Regions from separate parts of the Rhizobium sp. ZPR4 genome, predicted to be linked through region 1. Evidence: predicted binding sites of a transcription regulator. Region 1 holds the regulator's gene; each other region holds the start of a gene.
What was found. The regulator PhoB, encoded in region 1, activates phosphate uptake and scavenging genes when phosphate is short. The targets are predictions, from matches to a motif close to TGTCATNNANCTGTCAT.
Positions count from the first base shown of each region.

Region 2: a site for PhoB is predicted at 1,970-1,986, ahead of ABOK31_RS08200 (LTA synthase family protein). Genes of this name have one in related genera too.
Region 3: a site for PhoB is predicted at 1,990-2,006, ahead of ABOK31_RS20810 (inorganic diphosphatase). Genes of this name have one in related genera too.

Region 1 is NZ_CP157967.1:137,964-141,241, reverse strand. It holds gene ABOK31_RS00715 (aspartate aminotransferase family protein) at 1-336, opposite strand, end outside; gene ABOK31_RS00710 (GcrA family cell cycle regulator) at 762-1,289, shown strand; gene phoB (phosphate regulon transcriptional regulator PhoB) at 1,439-2,122, opposite strand; gene phoU (phosphate signaling complex protein PhoU) at 2,153-2,866, opposite strand; gene pstB (phosphate ABC transporter ATP-binding protein PstB) at 2,918-3,278, opposite strand, start outside.
Region 2 is NZ_CP157967.1:1,663,585-1,666,862, reverse strand. It holds gene ABOK31_RS08200 (LTA synthase family protein) at 3-1,877, opposite strand; gene ABOK31_RS08195 (NAD+ synthase) at 2,125-3,278, shown strand, end outside.
Region 3 is NZ_CP157968.1:271,763-275,040, forward strand. It holds gene ABOK31_RS20800 (SDR family oxidoreductase) at 20-814, opposite strand; gene ABOK31_RS20805 (GlxA family transcriptional regulator) at 1,010-1,948, shown strand; gene ABOK31_RS20810 (inorganic diphosphatase) at 2,054-2,656, shown strand; gene ABOK31_RS20815 (hypothetical protein) at 3,100-3,278, opposite strand, start outside.

The DNA.
Region 1 (3,278 bases):
ATAGCGCCGCGCCGTCTTGATGGCGCATTCCAGCGCCTCGGCGCCCGAATTGGTGAAAAACACCTTGTCGGCAAAGGTCGCTTCCGTCAGCCGCTTCGACAGCTTTTCCTGACCGGGCACCTCATAGAGGTTGGACAGGTGCCAGACCTTGTCGGCCTGTGCCTTCAATTCGGCGACGAGATGAGGATGGGCGTGACCGAGCGAGTTGACCGCGACGCCGGCTGCGAAATCGAGGTAGCGTTCGCCATTTTCGGTGACCAGCCAGACGCCCTCGCCTCGCTCGAACCGTAGCGGAGCGCGCATATAGGTGTCATAAAGCGGCGTGGTCTCGGCCATGGCCATTTCTCCTCGATCACAACTTTAAGGACCGATCGCTTCCGTTTGATGAAACGGGTCCGAAAAAATCAAAAATGCCGCCTTGCGGCGGCCTGGGCACTATTGATGTTTTGCACCGCGATGTCAACAAAACTGGCGTTTTAGCAGGTGCGAGATAGCGCTTGCGGGCAAAAGAGCTGGGTTCGGCGGCGCCTATTGCAGAAATGCCACGCCTGGACAGCAAGTTGGGGAAAACCTCGAAATCGATTCCTCAAGATTCCCGCGACTCTTGTCACGGAGTCAGCCTCACACTAGGTTAAAAACCAATTGCTAGACTGCATGCGGCGGAACTAGTCACCACAATTTTAGAGCGTTTCGCGCCTTGTTACCATGCGAGGCAATGGTGAGGGATTCTGCCATCGGAAACGCGACAGCGGAGACAGGGCATGAATTGGACAGACGAACGCGTCGAGAAGCTGAAAAAGCTATGGTCCGAAGGGTTGAGCGCCAGCCAGATCGCTGCGCAGCTCGGTGGCGTGAGCCGTAATGCCGTCATCGGCAAGGTGCACCGCCTGAACCTTCCCGGCCGAGCGAAGGCTGGCGGCACGGCAACCGCAGCGCGCACGCCGAAGCGTAGCGCCGCAGCGCCTCGCGCCGCGACCTACGGATCGCGCGTTGCAACCCGCGCGGTGGTCACCCGCCAGCAGGGCGCAACCATGCTGAAGGAAGAGATCGAGGTCGATTCCGTCAACGAAATCCAATATCGCCCGGCATCGAACGTCGTCGTTCCGATCTCCCGCCGCCTCGGCCTGACGGAGCTGACGGAACGCACCTGCAAGTGGCCGGTCGGCGACCCGCTGAAGGATGATTTTCACTTTTGCGGCAATGACAGCCCGGATTCGTCGCCCTACTGCACCTATCATCAGCGCATGGCCTACCAGCCCGTGCATGATCGCCGGCGCAACAACGGCTGAAAGCCATAAGCAAAACCAAAGAGAAACGGGCCCCTCGAGGCCCGTTTTTCTATTTCCGCCGCGACTGCATAATTTAAGAGGTTACAGCGACCTTAACGCGTCTTGAAAGACGCGTGACGCAGTAATGTTGATGCCTGAGCGGCTTGCGCTCAGGCTTCCATGGAATAGCCCGCGCCGCGAACGGTGCGGATGACATCCTGCATATTGGAGAAATTAAGCGCCTTGCGCAGGCGGCCGACATGGACATCGACGGTGCGTTCGTCGACGTAGATATCGTGACCCCATACGCCGTCGAGCAGCTGCGACCGCGAAAAGACGCGGCCCGGCGAGGACATCAGGAATTCCAGCAGGCGGAATTCCGTCGGCCCCAACCGCACTTCGCGGCTCTTGCGGTGGACGCGATGGGTTTCGCGGTCCAGCTCGATATCGCCGCAGCGCAGCACCGTGGAGAGAACCTCCGGGCGGGCACGCCGCAACATCGCCTTGACGCGGGCCATCAGCTCCGGCGTCGAGAACGGCTTGACGACATAATCATCCGCGCCGGTCGAAAGCCCGCGCACGCGCTCGCTTTCCTCGCCGCGGGCCGTCAGCATGATGATTGGCAGGCGCTCCGTCTCCGGCCGCATACGCAGCCGGCGGCAGAGCTCAATACCGGACACGCCGGGGAGCATCCAGTCGAGGATCAGGAGATCGGGGATGCGCTCCTGGAGACGCAGCTCGGCCTCATCGCCTCTGAGGATCGTGTCGACCTCGAAGCCTTCGGCCTCAAGATTATAGCGCAGCAGAACGCTGAGCGCTTCCTCGTCTTCTACAACAGCAACTCTCGGAACCATGCGCCTTTGGTCTCCTTTTTCGCTTCCAGATTATTCCGTCACCGCGCCGACGGTATTGGCGGTATCGTCCTTCGGGCGCTCGCCTTCGGGCTGGGCGCCGGTCGCCATGTAATAGATCGTCTCGGCGATATTGGTGGCATGGTCGCCGATGCGCTCGATGTTCTTGGCGCAGAAGAGAAGATGCGTGCAGGTGGTGATGTTGCGCGGATCTTCCATCATGTAGGTCAGCATCTCGCGGAAGAGCGAGGTGTACATGGCGTCGATTTCCTCGTCGCGTTCGCGGATCGACACGGCCTTGTCGGGCGACCGGGTCGCGTAGACGTCCAGAACTTCCTTGAGCTGGCTCAGCGCCAGTTCGGAGAGATGCTCGATGCCGCGGGCGAGACGGCGGGGGACACCGGTGCCCTGAACGGCGATGACGCGCTTGGCGGTGTTCTTGCCGAGATCGCCGACACGCTCCAGATCGGAGGCGATGCGGATCGAACCCATGATTTCGCGCAGGTCGGCTGCCATCGGCTGACGGCGAGCGATCGTGACGATCGCCTTGTCGCCGACTTCGCGCTCGGCATGGTCGAGAACGACGTCGTCGGAAATAACCTTCTGTGCGAGGCCGGCATCGCTGTTGACCAACGCACGTACGCTGTCGCTAACCATCTGCTCGGCCAGGCCGCCCATTTCCGCAATGCGGCGCGTCAGGAACTTCAGGTCTTCGTCGTAAGCAGAGAGAATGTGAGTGGAGACCATTTTTCTATCCTCAAGGTGAACTGTGTGAAATGAGCCGCGCGCCTGACATCATCAACCAAAACGGCCCATGATGTAATCCTGCGTGCGGAAATCGTCGGGATTGGTGAACATCTTATCGGTGTCGTTCTCCTCGACCAGATGGCCGAGGTGGAACATTGCGGTGCGCTGCGAGACGCGGGCTGCCTGCTGCATGGAATGCGTCACGATGACGATGGTGAAATTTTCCCGCAGCTCGTGGATAAGGTCTTCGACCTTGGCTGTTGCAATCGGATCGAGCGCCGAGCACGGCTCGTCCATCAGGATAACTTCCGGGCTAACCGCGACAGCGCGCGCGATGCAGAGGCGCTGCTGCTGACCGCCCGAAAGGCTGGTGCCGGCGTCGTGAAGCCGATCCTTCACTTCGCCCCAGAGA
Region 2 (3,278 bases), 1.5 Mb from region 1:
GGCTAGCTGTTCTCCTGGCTCACCAGCTCTGCATGCGATGGGAAGAAGCGCTCCAGACCATATTGGCGGCCGAACATCATATCGTGCTGCAGATAGCGATAGTCGCGCACTATCGGGTCGAGCTCCTGCTCCTTGCGCGCCCAATCGGGAAAGGCCTGATTGTCGCGGCTCGCAAGCTGGTAGCGATCGACGATGGTGTATTTCTTCTGCACGCGCCCGAGAAAGCCCGTGTAGAAAGGATGCTCGTAGCCGGCGGTTTTCAGCAGATGATAGGGCAGCTGCGAGGGGCTGATGGTGCCGATGTCCTTGCGGGCGCCTTTCTTGCTCGACCAGACGACGAGCGGCGTCTCATGCTCCTTCTTCATGACATCGAGTGGGGCTTTGCGGGTGGCGACCTGCTGCGGCATGTAGCCGGTGTTAGGATAGACGTTGCCGAGCGGCGGCAGATGATCGCCCCAGAGGACGATGATGGTTTCGCGGTCGCGCTTTTCGGCCCAATCCATCAGCATCTTCAGGCTGGCATCGGCTTCGCGCACGCCCTGCGCGTAGGTAGCAAGTGCGGCACGGTCACCATCGTTCAGATTGCCAGCGATATCGACGGTATTCTCAGCGTAGCGGTCGGCTTCGTAGGGGCCATGTCCCTGCAGGGTGACGGCGAAGAAGAAGAACGGGCGCTCGGCGGCGTCTCCCTCGCGTATGATTTCCTTCATGAGGGAATCGTCGGCGGCGAACATGCCGCGCTTGTCCATGGCCGGTAGGGTTTCCTGGGTGTGAAACTCCTCGAAGCCGAAGGCGCGATAGACCTCGTTGCGGTTCCAGAACCAGCCGCTGAAGGGGTGAAGGGCGCGCGCCGTATAACCTTCGCCGCGGAAGAAGGTGGCAAGCGACGGCATCGGGCGGCGCACATATTGCTGATAGGGAATGCTACCATAGGGTAAGAAGGCATTGGAAAAACCGGTCAATGCCTCGAACTCGACATTGGCGGTCATGCCGCCGAATTCCGGCGAGAAGACATTTCCGGATTGTCTGGCGCGGATGGTCGGCATCGGATCGGGCGTGAAGGCGATGTTGGCAAAGCGCGTCGGGTCCCAGAGGGATTCGCTCATCAACATGATGACGTCGGGCTTTTGGCGCGGACCGGAGAGATAGCCGTAATTTCTTGCAGGCAGGGCGTCGATGGCGCCAGGGCCATATCCGGCCGGTGACTTGACGTCGGCCATAGGCAGGTTGAGCGCGAAGGCAACCACGAAACCGTTGTGGTTATAATTTTCTGTCTGATCCCAGACGATCGGAATGATGCCCAGCTTTTCGCGAAGGTAGGAATATTGGGTCGGGTCCATCTGCGAGGCGAAAAGCACTGTTAGCGGCAGGCAGATCGAAAGCCGTCCGAGGCGCTCCTTGTGCGAAAGCACCGCGGCGCGGCTGCTAATGTAGCGCCAGACCAGGATCAAGGTAGCCAAGCCGACGAGGAGGCCGATCGCGAGCGCTGCGGCTGTCCAGGGGCGATCGCGCACCATGACGGGCATCAACTCCATGATCTGCCGCGCGAACAAAAAGTCCGAAGGATAGAGCGGATCGGAGAGGTAGTTCTGCTTATGGCTGGAAATGAATGCCAGAACAAGCAACAGCGGGGCGACGATCAAGGCGGATAGATGCGCGCGGCCGATCAGGGCATCCAGTGTCAGCATCGCCAGCATGACAATGCTGATCGTGGCAAGCCCCGGGCGGGATGTTGAAAGGAGATAAGTCCAAGCCGAGTTGAATTCGCCGCGCGCAACCCATTCGACCGTCATGACGATAGACAGGGAGAAAAGCAGGGTCAGCGCAAGGCTCAAAAGCAGGCGCAGAGCGGCGGACTTCTGTCTCGCGCCGTCGATCTTTTGGAAAAGGGCAAGCTTGCCCGCCAAGGCGGACTCGATGACCAATGCGACCAATGATTTCTCCAAAAGCTACAAAATATTCATATAAGTGTCACGCTTCTGTCATGAACGGTGCCTGAACCGCAAGGCAAGCTTGGTATTTTTCCGGGTAAAAATACTGCCTATGCGCGTGGGACGATCTTTGATGCGTGTCGGGAAGCGGAAGGCGGTTGCGGAAGAAAGATGCCATCGCTAAATGTATGGCATGACAGAGCAAAGCCAGATTACCCACACCATCCGCATCGCCGTCGCGCAGCTTAATCCGACGGTCGGCGACGTCTCCGGCAATCTCGCCAAGGCGCGCGAGGCCCGCGCAGAGGCGGCGCGCGAAGGCGCCCAGCTCTTATTGCTGACCGAATTGTTCATTTCCGGCTATCCGCCGGAGGATCTGGTGCTGAAGCCGGCCTTCATTCGCGCCTGCTGGAAAGCGGTGGAGGCTCTCGCTACCGACACTGCTGATGGTGGCCCTGGTATCGTCGTTGGCTTTCCGCGACAGGATGGCACCGGACGCTACAATTCGATTGCCGTGCTCGATGGTGGCAAGGTGATCGCTGTCCGCGACAAAGTGGATCTGCCCAATTATGGCGAGTTCGATGAAAAGCGCGTCTTCGATCAGGGTGCCATGCCGGGTCCGGTCAATTTCCGTGGCGTGCGGCTCGGCATTCCGATCTGCGAGGACATCTGGGGCGAACTCGGCGTCTGCGAAACGCTGGCCGAAAGCGGCGCAGAGATTCTGCTATCGCCGAACGGTTCGCCCTATTATCGCGGCAAGGTCGACGTGCGACATCAGGTGGTTCTGAAGCAGGTCATCGAAACAGGCCTGCCGATGATCTATGCCGCCCAGCTTGGCGGTCAGGACGAGCTGGTTTTCGATGGTGCGAGCTTCGGCTTCAATGCCGACAAGACGCTGGCCTTCCAGATGAGCCAGTTCGAAACTGCCCTTGCGGTCACCACCTGGAAAAAGAACGGCGACGTTTGGCACTGCGCCGAAGGGCCGATGGCGCATATTCCGGAAGGCGAGGAGGCGGATTATCGCGCCTGCCTGCTGGGCTTCCGCGACTACGTCAACAAGAACGGCTTCAAGTCGGTCGTGCTCGGCCTCTCCGGCGGCATCGACTCGGCGATTTGCGCGGCGATTGCCGTCGATGCGCTCGGCGAGGAGCGGGTGCGCACCGTCATGCTGCCCTATCGCTATACCTCGCCGGATTCGCTGAAGGATGCGGCCGATTGTGCCAAGGCGCTCGGCTGCCGGTACGACATCGTGCCGATCGAAGATCCCGTGACCGGCTTCACCACGGCCTTGTCCGATCTGTTCGAAGGAACGGAAAGCGGCATTACCGAGGAAAACCTGCAGAGCCG
Region 3 (3,278 bases), on a different replicon from region 1:
CTGTTCATTCGACAGATTCTTACTTCACTTGATAACGTCGAGCTGCAGCAGACCGCGACAAGTTGGGCTTCAAGGTCTGCCGCGCATCTTCATAAGCCTTCTGCAGATCGACATCTTCGAGCGAGGGGATCGTCGCCAATTCTCCCTGATCAAAGCCAACCAGCGCGGCATCGACCATGTCTTCGGTGGACATGACGATCTCCGATGGCAGATGCTCGACGGAGATACCGGCAACTGCCCAGAACTCCGTTGCGGTCGCGCCTGGCAGAACGGCCTGTATGCGAATATTCTTGTCCGCCAGCTCATGCTTCAGGGACTGGCTGAAGGCGAGGACGAAGGCTTTCGTGCCACCATAAACGCCATTCAGCAATTCCGGTGCGATTGCAACGATCGACGCGATATTGATGATGGAGCCGCCGCCACGCTGAACCAGGCCTGGCACTGCTGCGTAAGTGAGCCGCATGAGCGCAGTGACATTCAGATCAATCATCTGCTGCATCTTGTCGACATCAGCCTCCAGCAAGGGTGCCGCCCCGCCAAAGCCGGCATTATTGATGAGAAGCGTGATCGCTTCATCCGTTTTCAACACATGCTCCACACGACGCAGCCCGCCCGCGGAGCCGAGGTCTGCGGCGATCACTTCGACTTTGCGGCCCGTCTCGGCACGAAGCCGAGATGCGATCACCGAAAGCCGCTCTTCATTGCGTGCCACCAGAATGAGATCGAAGCCCCGATGGGCGAGCCGATGCGCGTAGACGGCGCCGATGCCCGAAGACGCGCCCGTTACCAATGCCTTGCCCGATGAATTTGTCATTGTTTCCATTCCTTGTCCTGCGGTGTCGTTATCCCGCCTACAATGACAATACGCTCGAATGCCGATGACCCAAATGTCATATTCACCACGTTTTCAGACATTCAAAATGCTGACCAATGGCCGGAACCGTAGAAAGTTGATGCCGTTTGCGACCGATAAGTGCTATAAACACCTTTTCCAGCCGTGAGTTTTGCCATGCATTCCATTGGATTTCTCGTCTTCCCCGGCTTTCAGGTCATGGGATTTACCGCGGTGACTGCCTTCGAGGTTGCAAATCTGGCGAGCGGGAGGGAGCTCTATCGTGTGACGCTGCTATCGGAGACAGGAGGGCACGTACGCTCGTCGGCAGGGTTCAGCGTCGAAACGGAGGCATTTGGCGAGACTGCATTCGATTCTCTTTTCATCGGCGCCGCGACAGAAGTTTCATCCACGTCTCCCGCGATCCTCGACTATATCCGTCGGGCTGCAAAATCCGCCCGTCGCGTCGCGGCTCCGTGCACCGGCGCCTTTGCTTTGGCTGAAGCTGGCCTGCTCGATGGCCGCCGCGCAACGACACATTGGGTTTTCGCGCGCGAGCTGCGGGATCGTTTTCCCGCCCTCAAGGTCGATGAAGACAAGATCTTCATCATCGACGGGGCCATCTGGACATCGGCGGGCATGACCGCCACCATCGATCTCGCCCTTGCGATGATCGAGAAGGATCACGGCGAGGAACTGGCGCGAACCGTAGCCCGAAAGCTCGTCGTCTATCATCGTCGCGCCGGCGGCCAGTCGCAATTTTCGACGCTTCTCGAGCTGGAACCGAAATCCGACCGTGTTCAACGCGCGCTCGATTTTGCCGGACGAAACCTGCGCAAGATCGTATCGGTCGAGGAGCTGGCGGAAGCGGCAAGCCTCAGTCCACGTCAGTTCAACCGCATCTTTCGCAGCGAAACCGGCCAGTCCCCCGCCAAGGCGATCGAGAACATGCGGGTGGAGGCGGCACGGCTGATGATCGAAGACGGCCGCCATTCGATGGACGAAATCGCCATCGAAGTCGGCTTTGCCGATCGCGAGCGCATGCGCCGCGCTTTCCTGCGCGTGCTCGGCCAACCACCGCAGACGATCCGCCGCAATGTTCGCGCATTCGGGTAGATGCTGAACCATGGGCACTTAGCTGTGCATTCGCTGATCTATGTCACAAGCCCGTAACAACCCCTGATTAGGGCGATAGCGTTCAACCTTAACGCGGGGGCGTATATGAAAAAGCTTATCTCCGTCATTGCAATGACGATCCTGTCCAGCAGCATTGCTTCGGCAGCCGACTACGTGTCCTATATCGACTATCCTCAGCCGAAGGACGAGAGCCGGGAATTCTACACCGCTATCGAAATTCCTGCCGGCAGCTTCACCAAATATGAAATCGATGCCAAGACCGGCCACATCGTCGTCGACCGCTTCCAGTCCATGCCGGTCGCCTACCCGGCAAACTATGGTTCCATCACCAGCTCGCTCGGCGGCGACGGCGATCCGCTCGACGCCATCGTCTATACGCGCGAACCGATCGTTCCCGGCGCCATCGTCCGCGTACGCGCAATCGGCGTGCTGAAGATGATCGACGGTGGCGAGGTCGACAACAAGATCGTTGCCGTACCCACCACGAAGATCGATCCGACCTATGACGGCATCAAGGAGATCTCCGATCTTCCGAAGCTGGAGCAGGACCGGCTGCAGGCATTCTTCCGTGTCTACAAACAGCTTCCGGACGCCCGAAAAGTCGTCGAAGTCGGTGGCTTCGACAATGCGGAAGCGGCGAAGAACGAAGTCGCCGCTGCCATCAAGGCCTATAGCGAGAAAAAGTGAAATCGACCGGAAGGGGCGGCATATGCCGCTCCTTCTGCTGCATGGTACGGAATGAACCTTCTTAGAGCCGAGCGTCATTGCGCCCCCACGATCGGTCAGCTCAAAGAGAGGTTCGCTCAGCGTGTTGCCTGTCGCAGCCTAACACCGTCGCCTCGAAGCACTCGTTACAACGATATGATGCGTAGTCTGTCGGCCGTATCAATCAACTATCCGCAGGTTTGATCTGATGCGGTACAGAGTTTCGGCCAATCCATCAGCACCAATAACCGCATAGTCATCTCATTAGGTTCGTATCTCTCTTCCAGTTCGGTCCAACTCTTGGGACCGGCAATGTCAAGGATACATCCGCCATAATGCTTGTTCGATGGCGCTGCCATACATCTTCGATGACATGAGCATGTTTCAAGCCAAGAAAAAGCCCGCATGAAGCGGGCTTTCTGATCTTATTCTGCTGCGCCTGCAGCCTTCGTCTTACGCGTGCGCTTCGGCTTTGCTGCCTCTGCAGCAGCCGGTGCGGGAGCAGCTACGGAAGCAGCCTTTGCCCGAGTAGCCTTCGGTGCTGCCTTGGTAGCAGCAGGCTTGACGGCGGCCGACTTTGCCGTTGCGGCGGGCTTGGTAGCCT